DNA from 4 places in the Yimella sp. RIT 621 genome. Region 4 is predicted to be linked to each of the others. Evidence: predicted binding sites of a transcription regulator. Region 4 holds the regulator's gene; each other region holds the start of a gene.

Region 1 (3,206 bases), on a different contig from region 4:
GCCACGACGTGGTGGACTTCGCACATGACGGGTGGTCGGGTGCATCCGTCGTAGGTGCAGTGTTTGTCGCGTTGGATCACGGTTCTTCGGAGTTCTTTGTCGACCAACCGGACTTTGCGTCCGACATCCAGGGGCTGACTCTTGGAGCCGAGGACCATCGGGATGATCTCCGCATCGCAGGCGAGTTGTCGGATCGTGTCGGGGGTGACACCTACCCCGGTGTCGGTGACCCCGAGTCCGGCGAGGGCTTTGGCGAGCACCTCGTAGTCGATGGTCACGACCAGCCGGGCCGAACCGAACGTCTTGATGCTGCCGTCGCCGTCGATCCCTTGGGCGCCCATGGCGATCAGCGTGAGTAGCGCGTCCGCGCGTCGTTTACCCGGGGACCGAGTGTCCGGTTCACCCGTCTTCGCAGCACCCTCGTTGTGGCGGTGGTTCGGCTCGTCACAGCAATCGGTGACCGGCGCCGGGGCGGACAACGCACCGATGGCGTGCTTCACGATTTCTGCGTGGTCGGGTGACAGGTCCGCGATCAACCGGACCATGCCCTCGGGCAGGTTCATCCAGGTCAATGATTCGTGTGGCCGGACGGCGTCTTCCGTGTCGTCCAGGACTTCATCACCGAATGCCGCCATGATTCGTTTGGTCAGTTCGTGGACTGCTTTGGCGCCGGACCCGGGTTCCAGGCCGAGGAACCAGGAGAACACCTCACCCCGGTCCGCCGTGGGCAGCACCGATTTGACCTTGTCGATGTTGTCGAGCGCGGTCTTGGCGATGGTGGTGTTCACGCTTGCGGTGCACACCGCGTCCGCCAACACCTGATTCAACGGCGACCGGCACGCATCGGCGAGTTTGCTGATCCGGGCCGCGTGCGCCGGCTCGATCCCCGACCGCAACACGGTCGAGACGACCGCTTCCCCGGCGACGCCGGCCGGGTCACTGGTGGGTTCGCTGCTCGCCGAGGCCACGGGCACCAGAGGGCCTGCCACCGACAGGGTCTGCGCGCCCAACAACCCGTGTACGGGTTCACCGGTCGACAAGCGTTGCACCCACTGGGACGTGTCCGCGGCGGTGGACCGGTCGATCACACCCCGACCGATCGCGTCCGCCGTCAAGGCGACCAGCGAGGCCTCGGCCTGCTGCATCATCACCACCAACGACTGCGCGGTCGCTGTGAGTTCGACATCGGTGAGGTTCGAGGAAACCGACGCCAACCGTTCCACGGAGGCGAGCACGTCCGACACCGCCGAGGCGCATTCGGCTGCTTCGCCGGGGTATGAGGTGGTCTCGAGCATGTCCTTATCGTACAGGTGTTCGAACCCGCACGGAAGGCCTTCCATACCCCAATTTCGTTCGCTGACAACGAAATTCGCTACCCGCTGGTATCCACAGCCCCCGTCCGAGCACGCAGTTGTCCACAGCGCGACTCATGCCGTTGACAAACGCGCCTGACCACGCACGCCACCTCTCGGCCGAGTCTTTCCACCGCCGGAATAACCACGAAACATCCCTGACACATCCGCTTGCCAGAGTCACCCGTCATGCACCTGATGCCCTCCGACACCGAGAAGCTGCTGCTGGCCGTGGCCGGCATGGTGGCCCGCGACCGGCTCGCGCGCGGGGTGAAGCTCAACCACCCCGAGTCCGTAGCACTGCTGTCGACCTGGGTGATCGAACACGCTCGTGACGGAGCGTCGGTGACGCAATTGATGGAGGAAGGACGCGAGGTGCTCACGGCCGACCAGGTGATGAACGGCGTCGCCGAGATGATTCACGACGTCCAGGTCGAGGCGACTTTCCCGGACGGACGCAAGCTGGTCACCTTGCACCATCCCGTGCAAGGCGGGCCGGCCGAAGCGCCCGGCGCAACCAGACCGGCGCAGACCGAGCGAGAAATCAATCCGCGTCCGGCCGACGAGCGCATCTCGCTCACCCTCTCGAACACCGGTGACCGTCCGATCCAAGTCGGCTCGCACTTCCACCTGCCCGACACCAATCCGGCACTCGAGTTCGATCGCGCTGCGGCGCAGGGGTTCCGGCTCGATGTGCCGAGCGGCACGTCCGTCCGATTCGAACCGGGCGTTTCCCGCGAGGTGAGCGCCGTCAGCCTGCGCGGCGAACGCGTGGTGGCCGGCCTGCAGGTGAAGGAGAACCCACGATGACGCGCATCAGCGCCGGCAAGTACGTCGACCTCTACGGACCGACCACCGGCGATCAGGTGCGGCTCGGCGACACCGACCTGTGGATCGAGATCGAACGCGACCTCACCGCCGAACGACCCGACGGCTCGATCAGCTACGGCGACGAAGCGGTCTTCGGGGGTGGCAAGTCGATCCGGGAATCGATGGCGCAGGGGTCGACCACCAGCGCCGACGGCGCGCCCGACACCGTCATCACCGGCGTCACCGTGCTCGACCACGCCGGCATCGTCCGCGCGGACGTCGGCATCAAGGACGGACGGATCGTCGCTCTCGGACGGGCCGGCAACCCGGACGTGACGGACGGCGTCCACCCGGCGCTGCGCATCGGCCCCTCGACCGACATCATCAGCGGCGAACACAAGATCTTGACCGCCGGCGGCATCGACCTGCACGTGCACTTCTTGTCGACCAGCCAGGTGCACGAGGCCCTCGCCGCGGGACTCACCACGCTGGGCGGCGGCGGCACCGGGCCGTCGGAGGGTTCCAAGGCCACCACGGTCACACCCGGACCCTGGCACCTGCGCAATGTGCTGCAGGGCCTGGACCACCTGCCCATCAACGTGCTGCTCATGGGTAAGGGAAATACCGTGAGCCACAACGGTTTACGCGAACAGGCCGAGGCCGGAGCTGCTGCCTACAAGGTGCACGAGGACTGGGGTTCGACCCCCGCCGCGATCGACGCCGCCCTGCGAGCAGCCGACGAGTTCGGTCTGCAGGTCGCACTCCACAGCGACTCGTTGAACGAAGCCGGGTACGTCGACTCGACGCTGCGCGCGATCGGCGGACGCACCATCCACGCCTTCCACACCGAGGGCGCCGGCGGCGGTCACGCGCCCGACATCATGTCGATCGCCTCACACCCGAATGTCCTTCCGGGATCGACGAATCCGACGCTTCCGCACACCGTCAACACCGTCGCCGAGCACCTCGACATGCTGATGGTCTGCCATCACCTCAACCCGTCCGTACCGGAGGACCTGGCGTTCGCCGAGTCGCGGATCCGGG
Region 2 (3,206 bases), on a different contig from region 4:
ACTTCGAGGGTCACCTGGACGATGCTCGCGTGGCGGAGACCTTGAAGTCGCTGCACCGCGTGGCGGCGAAGGTGCGCTTCTTCGGTTCCTACCCGCGGGCCGACCGGCGTCCGGCAACTGTGGTGCCGACGGCGACGGACGAGGCGTTCGGCGAATCGCAGACGTGGTTCGAGATGTTGCGGCTGGACAGCTAGGACGCTGCCCCGGCGCTCCATTGCTGCACCCCTTCGCCGGCGGGATGCCAAGTCACACCTTCGGCCGTGACGGTCGCAGTCAGATTGTCGCGGTGGACGATGCGGTGGTGGGTGCTGCACATGAGTGCCGAGTTGAGCAGCGAGGTCTCGCCGCCGTGCCACCAGTACTTCACATGGTGGACCTCGCACATGACCGGCGGTCTGGTGCATCCCGGATGAGTACAGTGTCGATCTCGTTGAATCACTGCTGCGCGGAGTTCCTTGTCGACCAGTCGACGTTTTCGACCGACGTTCAACGGTTGGCTCTTCGATCCGAGCACCATCGGGATGATCTCGGCGTCGCAGGCCAGTTGTCTGACCGTGTCGGGCGTCATCCCGACTCCGCCTTGGCTGTAACCGAGGCCGGACAGGACTCCGGCGAGGTGTTCGTAGTTGATGGTGACCACGATTCTCGCGGTGCCGGCAGACTTGGTCTGACCGTCGTTGTCGACCGCCTGCGCGGCAATACGGATGAGTTCGGTGAACGCATCGGCGCGGCGCTTCCCGGGGGTGCGCAGATCGGGCTCGCCCTTGCTCTTCGAACTGTCGTGGTGAGCATCGCCGTCGGCCTCGTCCGTCCGATGGTTGTGGTGCACGTTGTCGCAGCACTCGGAGGCCGGCGAAGGGGCGGCCATCGCCTGGATCGCGTGCTTCGCCTTCTCGGCGTTGTCGGGGCTGAGGTCGGCGATGAGCCGTACCAACCCGTTCGGCAGGTTGGACCACGACAGCGACTCGTGCCGCTGCATAGCGTCTTCCTTGGCATCAGGCTGGTCGTCGTCAGCGAAGCGGGCGACGATCCGGCGGGTGAGTTCACGGACTGCCTTCGCGCCGGACCCGGGCGGCAGGCAGAGGAACGCGCCCAACAACTCGTCGCGATCGGCGCCCGGCAGTATCGCGGTGACCGGTCCGATCTCGTGCAGTGCGGTCGCCGCGATGGCGGTGTTGGTGCGTCCGCTGATGATCGCGTCCAGCACCAGTGCGTTCTTGGGTGCACGACAGGCTTGGGCAAGCTTCGCCAGGCGCGAGCAGTGTCCGGGCTCCAGTCCGGCGACGACCTGGAGGGGTTCCTTCGGATCGGCGTCCGTCGCCGCGCTCGGCTCCTGACCGATCGGGACGAGAGGGCCGGCCGCGCCTGTGCCCGCCTCACCCATGACGGCGGTGATCGATTCGCCGCGGGACAGGCGGCCGATCCATTGCGCTGCGTCGGCTGCCGTGGAAGAGGCCACCAGGCCGCGATCGATCGCATCGGTCGTCAGGGCGACCACAAGCGCCTCGGTCTGTTGCATGTGCGCGAGCGCGGAGCGTGCGGCCGCGGTGAGTTCGGCGTCGGTGAGGTTCGTACTGATGTCGGCCAGGCGCCGCACGGCCGGCAGCGCACCGGCCACGGTGTCGACGCAGCCGGCTGCCTCACCGGGGCGACTGGGCGCAGCCTCGCGCATCCCGAACGCGATCGGGCCCTGGGCCAGCGGGTCGTGCGGCAGTGGAATGTCGTCGATGGCCATACCCGGTCACCCCTCCCCAGAAGTGCTCTACCTGATGCATTCATCGTACATGTGTTCGAAGATGAATGGAAGAGGCTCGGTTACGAATTTCGTTCGTCGACAGCGAAATTCACCTACCGGCGGGTATCCACAGCCCCTTGTTTCGGCGCTGGTTGTCCACAGGCCGCGGACGCCGGTTGACGGCGGCTACCGAGCCGGACGAAGCGCTTGTTCGACGATCGGCCACCAATGGCGCGCGTCCAGAGACTGACGCGCTACATCGAGCGTGACCCACGTGCCCGCCACCACGGGTTCCACCTGCGCATCGACCACGATCACCGGCAAGTGAGCGTGCGGGACCGGGTGCGGATACGGACCTCGGCGGTGCTGCCGGCGGGGAGCCAGGGTGCGGACGGCGTTTCGCCGAGCAACTTCTCCGACTCGTGAATGGAGCAAAGCTAGGCGACGTCTGCAGCCGGTCGTGGTGTGGCGGTCGCCTGCTCCTACGGGGCGCCCGTTGAAGGCGCCTTCGGTCCCTGGGGCAGGACGAAGACGAAGCGACCCCGAAGTCAGGCCGGACGAACCCAGACCACGTAGTTGTTCAAGTGGTGACCGTCGACGACCTTGGACGCACGGTCGCAGGTGATGAGCGCGACGACCGGGGTTTGCGAGGAGCCCCAGACGCGGGCGTCCCTGGTGAGTGCGGTCTTGTTGACCGACTGCCGCTCGGTGACCTTCCAGACCAGGGTGCGTCCGTTGCTGCACTTCACCGAGACGGACGCGCCAATCGCGACGCGGTCGAGTTCGTAGAAGTCGTCCGGCCCGTCGTACGTCACGTGACCGGCGACGACGGAAACGCCCTTGTCGCCGGGCTGCGGCGATTTGTCGTACCACATGGTGGTGCGGGCGGGCGGGTAGATCTGGCCCTGGGAGTTCGTGCCCATGGCGACGATCGGCTCGGTGATCCCGACGCTCGGGACGTCGACCCTCGTCGGCACGCAACCCTGTCCGGGGGTCGCAGCGATCGATGTCGGACGACTGTTGTCCTTCGGCCGGGGCACCACCGTCGACGTCGTGGAAGAGCCGGCCGGGCTACTGGTCGCTGATGTCGGAGTCGATACGGATGTACCTGGGGCAGAACTGGATTCGGGGGACGAGGATGCACCGCTGGTGCCGCTGGAGGTCTGGTTCGTCGAGCCAGGATCGGCAGGGGCCGAACCGGTGCCCGAGACGCCGGTCGTCCCGGAGGTGGCCGACGTGGCGGCGCCGTCGCCCGAGTCGTCGGAGCACCCGGCGAGCAGTCCCGTCGCCAGGGCGGTTGCGGCCAAGGTGGCGGGAACGAGTGCGGAGCGCATCGGATCAGTCCTTGCTCGGGCCGGTCGGGACGCCTTCAGCCTAGGCGGTCGCGCGCTGCTCCGCCGCCTGGTGACGCATCGCGTGGGCGATGCGTCCGGAGTCGATGCGCAGTTCCCGCGGGGTGCCGCTGATCGGA
Region 3 (3,206 bases), on a different contig from region 4:
ACGCACCAACTCACCGGCATCGCCCACGCGTGCGTCGCGCCGGGAGTGCTGCAGCAGCATGAGTCCGAGCAGGGCGGTGAGCGACTGGCTCGCCCGGGCAACCGGGCTGCTCGAACGCATCAACCGCACCAATCGGATTGCCTCACCGGCCAGTTCGACCCGCACGAGGTCGGGGCCGCTGCCGGGTGCGTAGCCGGCGGTGAACGCCAGATAGGCGACTTGGGCCACGGTGTCGAGACGTCCGGGCAGCACCCGGGCGTCAGGCAGGGCGAGCGGGATGCCCGCAGCGATGACCTTCTTGCGCGCGCGAGTCAGCCGCGCCGCCATCGTCGGCTCACTCACCAGGAAGAGTTTGGCGATGTCGCCGGTCGGCACGCCGAGCACGAGCCGGAGGGTCAGTGCGGCGCCTGCCTCGGGCGCGAGCGCCGGATGCGCCGCGAGCAGCACCAGCCGCAGCAGCTCGTCACCACGGTCGTTGTCCTGCATGCGATTCCGTTCGTCGATCGCCAGCAACGGCTGCTTGCGGGCGGCTATCGCCTCGGCCCTGACCCGGTCGGCGATCCGGCGCTTCGCGGTCGTCATCAGCCAGCCGGCCGGGTTGGTCGGAGTGCCGTCTCCCGGCCAGACGCGCGCCGCCTGTTCGAACGCCTCGGCCAGCGCGTCCTCGGCGAGGTCGAGGCGGCGCGAGTGCGCGACGAGCAGGGCCAGCAGTCGGCCCCACTCGTCGCGGTGGATCTGTTCGAGCGACATCTACGCCGAGACGTCGATGTCGACGACCGGCCTGACCTCCAGGCTGTAGCAGTCCGGCAGCAGTTCGCACCACGCCACCGCTTGGTCGAGATCGGTCGCCTCCACCAGGTAGTAGCCGCCGATCGTCTCGGTCGTCGTGCCCGGCGGCAGATGCTTCGCCTCGGTGGAGGCGTGCAGTTCAGCGCCGCCGGTGATCTTGTGGCCGCGCTCGACCAGCGACTTGCTGAACAGGCTGTACTGCTCGTAGCCGTGTTTGCGCTCCTCAGCCGTCATCGTCGTCCACCAGCGGTCGGCGTCGCCGACGATCAGCACCATGTACTCGGTCATCTCAGTGCTCCTCGACGTCAGGGTGCGGGAATACGAGATCCTCGGGCTCGTGCGCAAACTCCTCGGGTGCCGGCAGCAGAATCAGATACCTGGCCATGTTCGCTCCTTGTTTCGATGTGTTCTGACATCACCATGACGAACGGGCTCGACGAACATCGACAGCCGCGCGAAGAAAACTCGTTCAGTTTCCCGTCGGGCGGATCTCGCTGCCGCAAACGCCCGTGGCGCCGTGCGCGCCACCGACGATCGACCATGTGCCGACGTGCAGCGTTTGCGAGTGGTGTCACTGCCTGTCCACTGCCCACCCAGCCGGCCCTGGTTTACCTGTGGACAAACCAGCCTTCCGGTTAGGGCTGTGGATACCGACGGGTATCGAATTCTTCTGTCTTTCAAGAGAATTCGCTGTGCAAGTCCTCCCTTCGGGCTCGAACAAGCGTACGATGAAGGTAGTCCGAAAGCACCTTGGGAGGAGGCACCGGCATGACCACCGACGAATCGTTCGAGGCGTTGTCCGAAGGCATGCACGACTCGTATTCGGGTGAAGCTGCCTCCTGCGCCGCAGTGGTGTCGGACGCGTTGGCCGCGGTGACCCGGCTGGCGCAGTTGACCGGCAACCTCACTGATGCCGAACTCACTGCGGCGATGAGATCACTCGCGCTGGTGCACCAACAGACTGAAGCAGCCATGGTGAGCATCGCGTCCGACGCGATCGAGCGTGGTGCGGTGTACCGGTCGACAGCGGCTGATGCGACGCAGTGGGTGCGGCGGCTGTCGACCGGTGAGTCCGCAACTGCGCTCCTGAGTGCCGACACCGTCTCTGCTGCAGGGCCGCTCGTGCCGGTCGACGAACCTGACTCCGCCTCCGCCGATGATGTGGACGAGCCGTGGCAGTGCGGTCTCGAACCCTCCCACGCCTCCCGGATCGCGAAGATCGCCGACGCCGTCCGCTCCCCGCTCAACAAACCATTGGCAGATGCATTGCAGTCGGGTCGGACCAACACCACCATCGCGAAAACCTGCCTCGACAACATCGACAAAATCCGGGCAGTCATCCCGACCGCGAGCCGCGAGGAGATCTACGGCTGGTTGCTCACCCTCGACGTCGGAGCCGGCGCGAAAACCGTCCGGGAACTCACCAAGCGCATCCTCGCCCAGTACGGCGCCGAGGTCCTCGACCAGGCTGAGGACGAGCACCAACGCGTCGAATCACTGTCCTGGTCGGACGAACCGAACGGGATGGTGAGGTTCACCGCCGACCTGTCGCCCGATCATGCCGAACAGTTGAAGCAGGCCGTCGACTCGCTCGCCGGACCATCACCGAAATCAGCGTGTTGCGATGATCCGCACCACCGGCACACCCCGGGCCCCGAGGGCACGTCACAGAAGACGGGTGAGCCCGACCCCAGGAGCGCCGGGAAGCGTCGCGCCGACGCCTTGGTGTTGCTGCTGGGTCTCGGCACCGAGGCCGTCGACGCAGACGGGGAGATCAAACACCGCGGATCCGCCACGTTGGTCGTCACGATCGACTTCCTCGTCCTCGCCGGGATCCTCGCCGGCCTCGGGATCAGCGACACCGGCACCGGCATCACCCCCGACACCGTCCGACAACTCGCCTGCGACGCGAAGATCCTGCCGATGGTCCTCGGATCGAAGAACCAACCCCTCAACATCGGCCGCAAGAAACGCTTGGTGGAAGACGAACTCCGAAGAGCCGTGATCCACCGCGACAAACACTGCACCTACGCCGGCTGCGACCGTCCACCGGTCATGTGCGACGTCCACCACGTCGAATCCTGGTGGGCCGGCGGCAACACCTCGTTGGCGAACAGTGCCCTCCTGTGCAGCACCCACCACCGCATCGTCCACCGCGACCACCTCACCGCCACCGTCACCGACACCGGCGTCACCTGGCACTACGCCCACACCGAGACCGCAGTCGCATAACAATTCCCCTTGGTTCCGAAACGCGCTCGTCCCTCGCGCTCCTCAGCCCAGCGGCAGTGGGGGTCAGCGGCAGGGGGCTCAGCGGCGGTCGGAGGCGACGTACGCCGCGCCCGCGGCGAGCGCTGTGACGGCAGCAACCGAGGGCCACGCGCCGATCTTCTTGGCCAGCGGGTGCGAACCGCCGA
Region 4 (3,206 bases):
GTCACACTCGCCGGCTCGCAGGGCCGCCAGCGACTCCGGTGGCTCACCCTCTGCGAAGCTCACCTGCACCTGCGGGAAACGCTTCTTCACCAGCGACAGTGCCTTCGGCACCAGCGTCGAGGACGAGGAGGGGAAGGCCATGAGTCGGACGCGTCCTGACTGGAGACCGGCGATCGCCGCGACCTCGGATTCGGCCGCGCTGATCGCGCCGAGGACCGCGCCGGCGTGGCGGGCCAGGACTTCACCGGCTTCGGTGAGTCGCACGTTGCGGCCCAGTCGTTCGACCAGGGGAGTGCCCAAGCGCTCTTCGAGGCGACGGACCATCTGGGAGATGGCGGGCTGGGAGTAACCGAGCGACGACGCCGCGGCGGTGAAACTGCCCTCGTCAGCGATGGCACGAATCACCCGGAGGCCGGCAGCGTCGATCATGCGCACCAGCCTACAAACCGTTCGACCGACCCGCCTGCTCAGCATGAAATCGCAGCGCGAGCCGCAGATCCTCACCGGTCCAGTGCCGAGTGCATCATCCAGGCCACCGCCGCACCGCCTCCGGCGCGGCTGATCGGGGCGGTGGCCCCTGTGCGCCACCACCAGCAACAACGGCAGGATCAGGGGCGAAGGGGCCTCGGTCGTGTTCGCGCGTCCGGCCGTGGAGACAGCTGTCGCCCATCACCGCGAGCCAACCCAGCGTGACCCACCCCGATAGCGTACGAACCGATGCGCCCGCCGGCTCTCGATGAGCCGCGGCCTCGAACTCGGAACAGACCCGACCCATGGAGAACGAAGGTCCGATGGACGACCGCAGCCACCTGGCACACCTGCTCCGCGAGGGCGACGTGTTGGTCATGACCGGGGCCGGGCTGTCCACCGAATCCGGGCTGCCCGATTACCGCGGACCGGACGGGGTACGCCGTGTGGAGCCCATGACGGTGAGCGAGTTCCGGGCCGGAGTCGCTGCGCGGCAACGCTATTGGAGCCGGTCCTATGTCGGATGGGAGAGGTTCCGGACGGCGCGGCCCAACGAAGCGCACCGTCACCTCGCCGCGCTGGAGAAGGCGGGCCTGTTCGAGACGACGATCACCCAGAACGTCGACGGCCTGGCCCAGCAGGCAGGGTCCCGCGATGTCATCGAGTTGCACGGCAACCTCGGGCGAGCCGTCTGCCTGAACTGCCGGGCGCTTGCCGACCGAGAGTGGATCCAGCAGCAGTTCGCCACGCGCAATCCGGTGTTCGCGCAGGACGCCGAGAGGGCGCGCGACCTGCCGCTGCGCCCGGATGGCGACGTCGACATCGACCCCTCGCTGATCCATGACATCGAACTGGTGGTGTGCCCGACCTGTGGCAGCGACCTGCTGAAGCCGGACGTCGTGATGTTCGGCGAATCGGTACCCAAGGATCTGGTCGCCCATTGCTTCAACCGTCTCGAGCGGGCAAAGTCGCTGCTGGTGGTCGGATCCTCGCTCGGTGTGATGTCCGGCTTCCGTTTCGCGCGGCGTGCTGCCGAGCGCGACATCCCGATCGTGCTGGTCAACACCGGTTGGTCGCGAGCGGAACATCTGGCCACCAGACACGTACACCGCCCCCTGAGCGAGGTGCTGCAGGAGGCGGTGTGGGACGTACTGGGTGACGTCGACCGGGACGCGAGCGGCGATCGACGCCGGTGATCAGACCCGCCGCAGGACGGCCGTGACCTTGCCGAGGATCACCGCGTGGTCACCGTCGATCGGGTCGTACGCCGGGTTGTGCGGCATCAGCCAGACCTTGCCGTCGCGACGCTTGAACGTCTTGACGGTGGCTTCGTTGTCGAGCATCGCGGCGACGATGTCGCCGTTGGTCGCGGTCGGCTGCTGGCGCACGACGACCCAGTCGCCGTCGCAGATTGCGGCGTCGACCATCGAGTCACCGACCACCTTGAGCAGGAACAGGTCGCCCTCACCGACGATCTGCTTGGGCAACGGGAAGACGTCCTCGACGACCTCTTCGGCCAGGATCGGCCCGCCGGCCGCGATGCGTCCGACGACGGGCACGTAGGAGGCTGCCGGACGCTGGTCGCCGGCGCCGGTCTCGTCGATGGTGGACTCGTCGCTCGAGGTGACGCTGGAACCGCCACGCACGCCCCGCTTGTCCTGCTGGTGATCGGGGGAGATGACCTCGATCGCGCGGGGACGGTTGGGGTCACGGCGCAGATAACCCTTGCGCTCGAGCATCGACAGTTGGTGGGCCACCGAACTCGGGCTGGTCAGGCCGACGGCCTCACCGATCTCCCGCATGCTCGGCGGGTAGCCGCGCCGGTCGACGGAGTTGCGGATCACTTCGAGGACCTTGCGCTGGCGGGTGGTCAGCGCTACGCCGCCCTCGTCGTCGGGCAGCTGGTGGATCTTGGCCATTTCGTCTGCGTCCTTCGTCATGCCGTCGGTGAGGTGGTGCGGGCGGGTCGATCGGTACGGCCCTTCATGCCCCGGGTGATGCGTCCTGGACGACCGATGAAGCTGCTGTCGGCGAGCCGTGCAGCGCTCTTTCGAAGGAGGTTGTCGGTGGTCGGTGCCAGGCTGCGGAGCATGGAAAGAGGCTATGCGGCTCGGACACAGTTTTCAAACATTTGTACGAGGCGTGTCTCGCATCATTCGAACAGCCGTGCTATACATCGTACAGACGTTCTATCGCACACGTGTGCGAAGGAGAACTTGATCCGGCGCCTCGCGCCAGGGACGGAGAACATCATGAGTGCAGTTGCTCGCTGGGATCAGCCGCGTGTGGTCCGCACACCGCAGCGCCGGCGTCACCTGACCCTCGTGCCGTCGAACCAGCCGGTCGCGCGACTCGGCCGGGACGAGGTTCGGCTCACCATGCGCGGCCGTCGCGTGCTCGCCGCGCTCGTGCTCACCACCCTGATCGCGGCGGGCTGGGGTGCCGGGCGGGCCTTCGCCTCCTCGCCGTCGGCGACGCAGTTGGTGGTGCAGCCGGGGCAGACGCTGTCCGAGGTTGCGCACCAGGCCTACCCGCAGTTGCCGGTCGCCGAAGCGGTCGTGCGCCTTCAGCTCGCGAACGACCTCAATACTCTGCATGTCCACCCGGGCCAGTCGTTGACGGCTCCTCGCTGACGACGACTTCGCTCCCATGGCGCGCCCCGTCTCCCGATCGTCGGGAACGGGGCGCGGGTGTGTCACGGGGCCTCGCGACCAGTTCGCGAACGCCTCGGCGCCGTG

The links. Region 4 encodes LexA, which represses DNA repair genes until DNA is damaged. Its sites were predicted from a motif close to TCGAACANNTGTTCGA; they were not measured.
Region 1: a site for LexA is predicted at 1,303-1,318, ahead of EU513_RS07510 (HNH endonuclease signature motif containing protein). Genes of this name have one in related genera too.
Region 2: a site for LexA is predicted at 1,779-1,794, ahead of EU513_RS03060 (HNH endonuclease signature motif containing protein). Genes of this name have one in related genera too.
Region 3: a site for LexA is predicted at 1,503-1,518, ahead of EU513_RS04410 (HNH endonuclease signature motif containing protein). Genes of this name have one in related genera too.

What each region holds. Positions count from the first base shown of each region.
Region 1 is NZ_SEIP01000006.1:126,271-129,476, reverse strand. Features, by position in the region: gene EU513_RS07510 (HNH endonuclease signature motif containing protein) at 1-1,295, opposite strand, end outside; gene EU513_RS07505 (urease subunit gamma) at 1,542-2,162, shown strand; gene EU513_RS07500 (urease subunit alpha) at 2,159-3,206, shown strand, end outside.
Region 2 is NZ_SEIP01000002.1:248,758-251,963, reverse strand. Features, by position in the region: gene pheA (prephenate dehydratase) at 1-194, shown strand, start outside; gene EU513_RS03060 (HNH endonuclease signature motif containing protein) at 191-1,735, opposite strand; gene EU513_RS15705 (class F sortase) at 2,284-2,658, opposite strand; gene EU513_RS15700 (hypothetical protein) at 2,657-3,206, shown strand, end outside.
Region 3 is NZ_SEIP01000003.1:188,287-191,492, forward strand. Features, by position in the region: gene EU513_RS04400 (RNA polymerase sigma factor) at 1-750, opposite strand, end outside; gene EU513_RS04405 (YciI family protein) at 751-1,077, opposite strand; gene EU513_RS04410 (HNH endonuclease signature motif containing protein) at 1,558-3,021, shown strand; gene EU513_RS04415 (hypothetical protein) at 3,100-3,206, opposite strand, start outside.
Region 4 is NZ_SEIP01000001.1:345,043-348,248, reverse strand. Features, by position in the region: gene EU513_RS01720 (LysR family transcriptional regulator) at 1-429, opposite strand, end outside; gene EU513_RS01715 (Sir2 family NAD-dependent protein deacetylase) at 774-1,664, shown strand; gene lexA (transcriptional repressor LexA) at 1,665-2,408, opposite strand; gene EU513_RS15660 (hypothetical protein) at 2,405-2,560, opposite strand; gene EU513_RS01705 (LysM peptidoglycan-binding domain-containing protein) at 2,721-3,101, shown strand.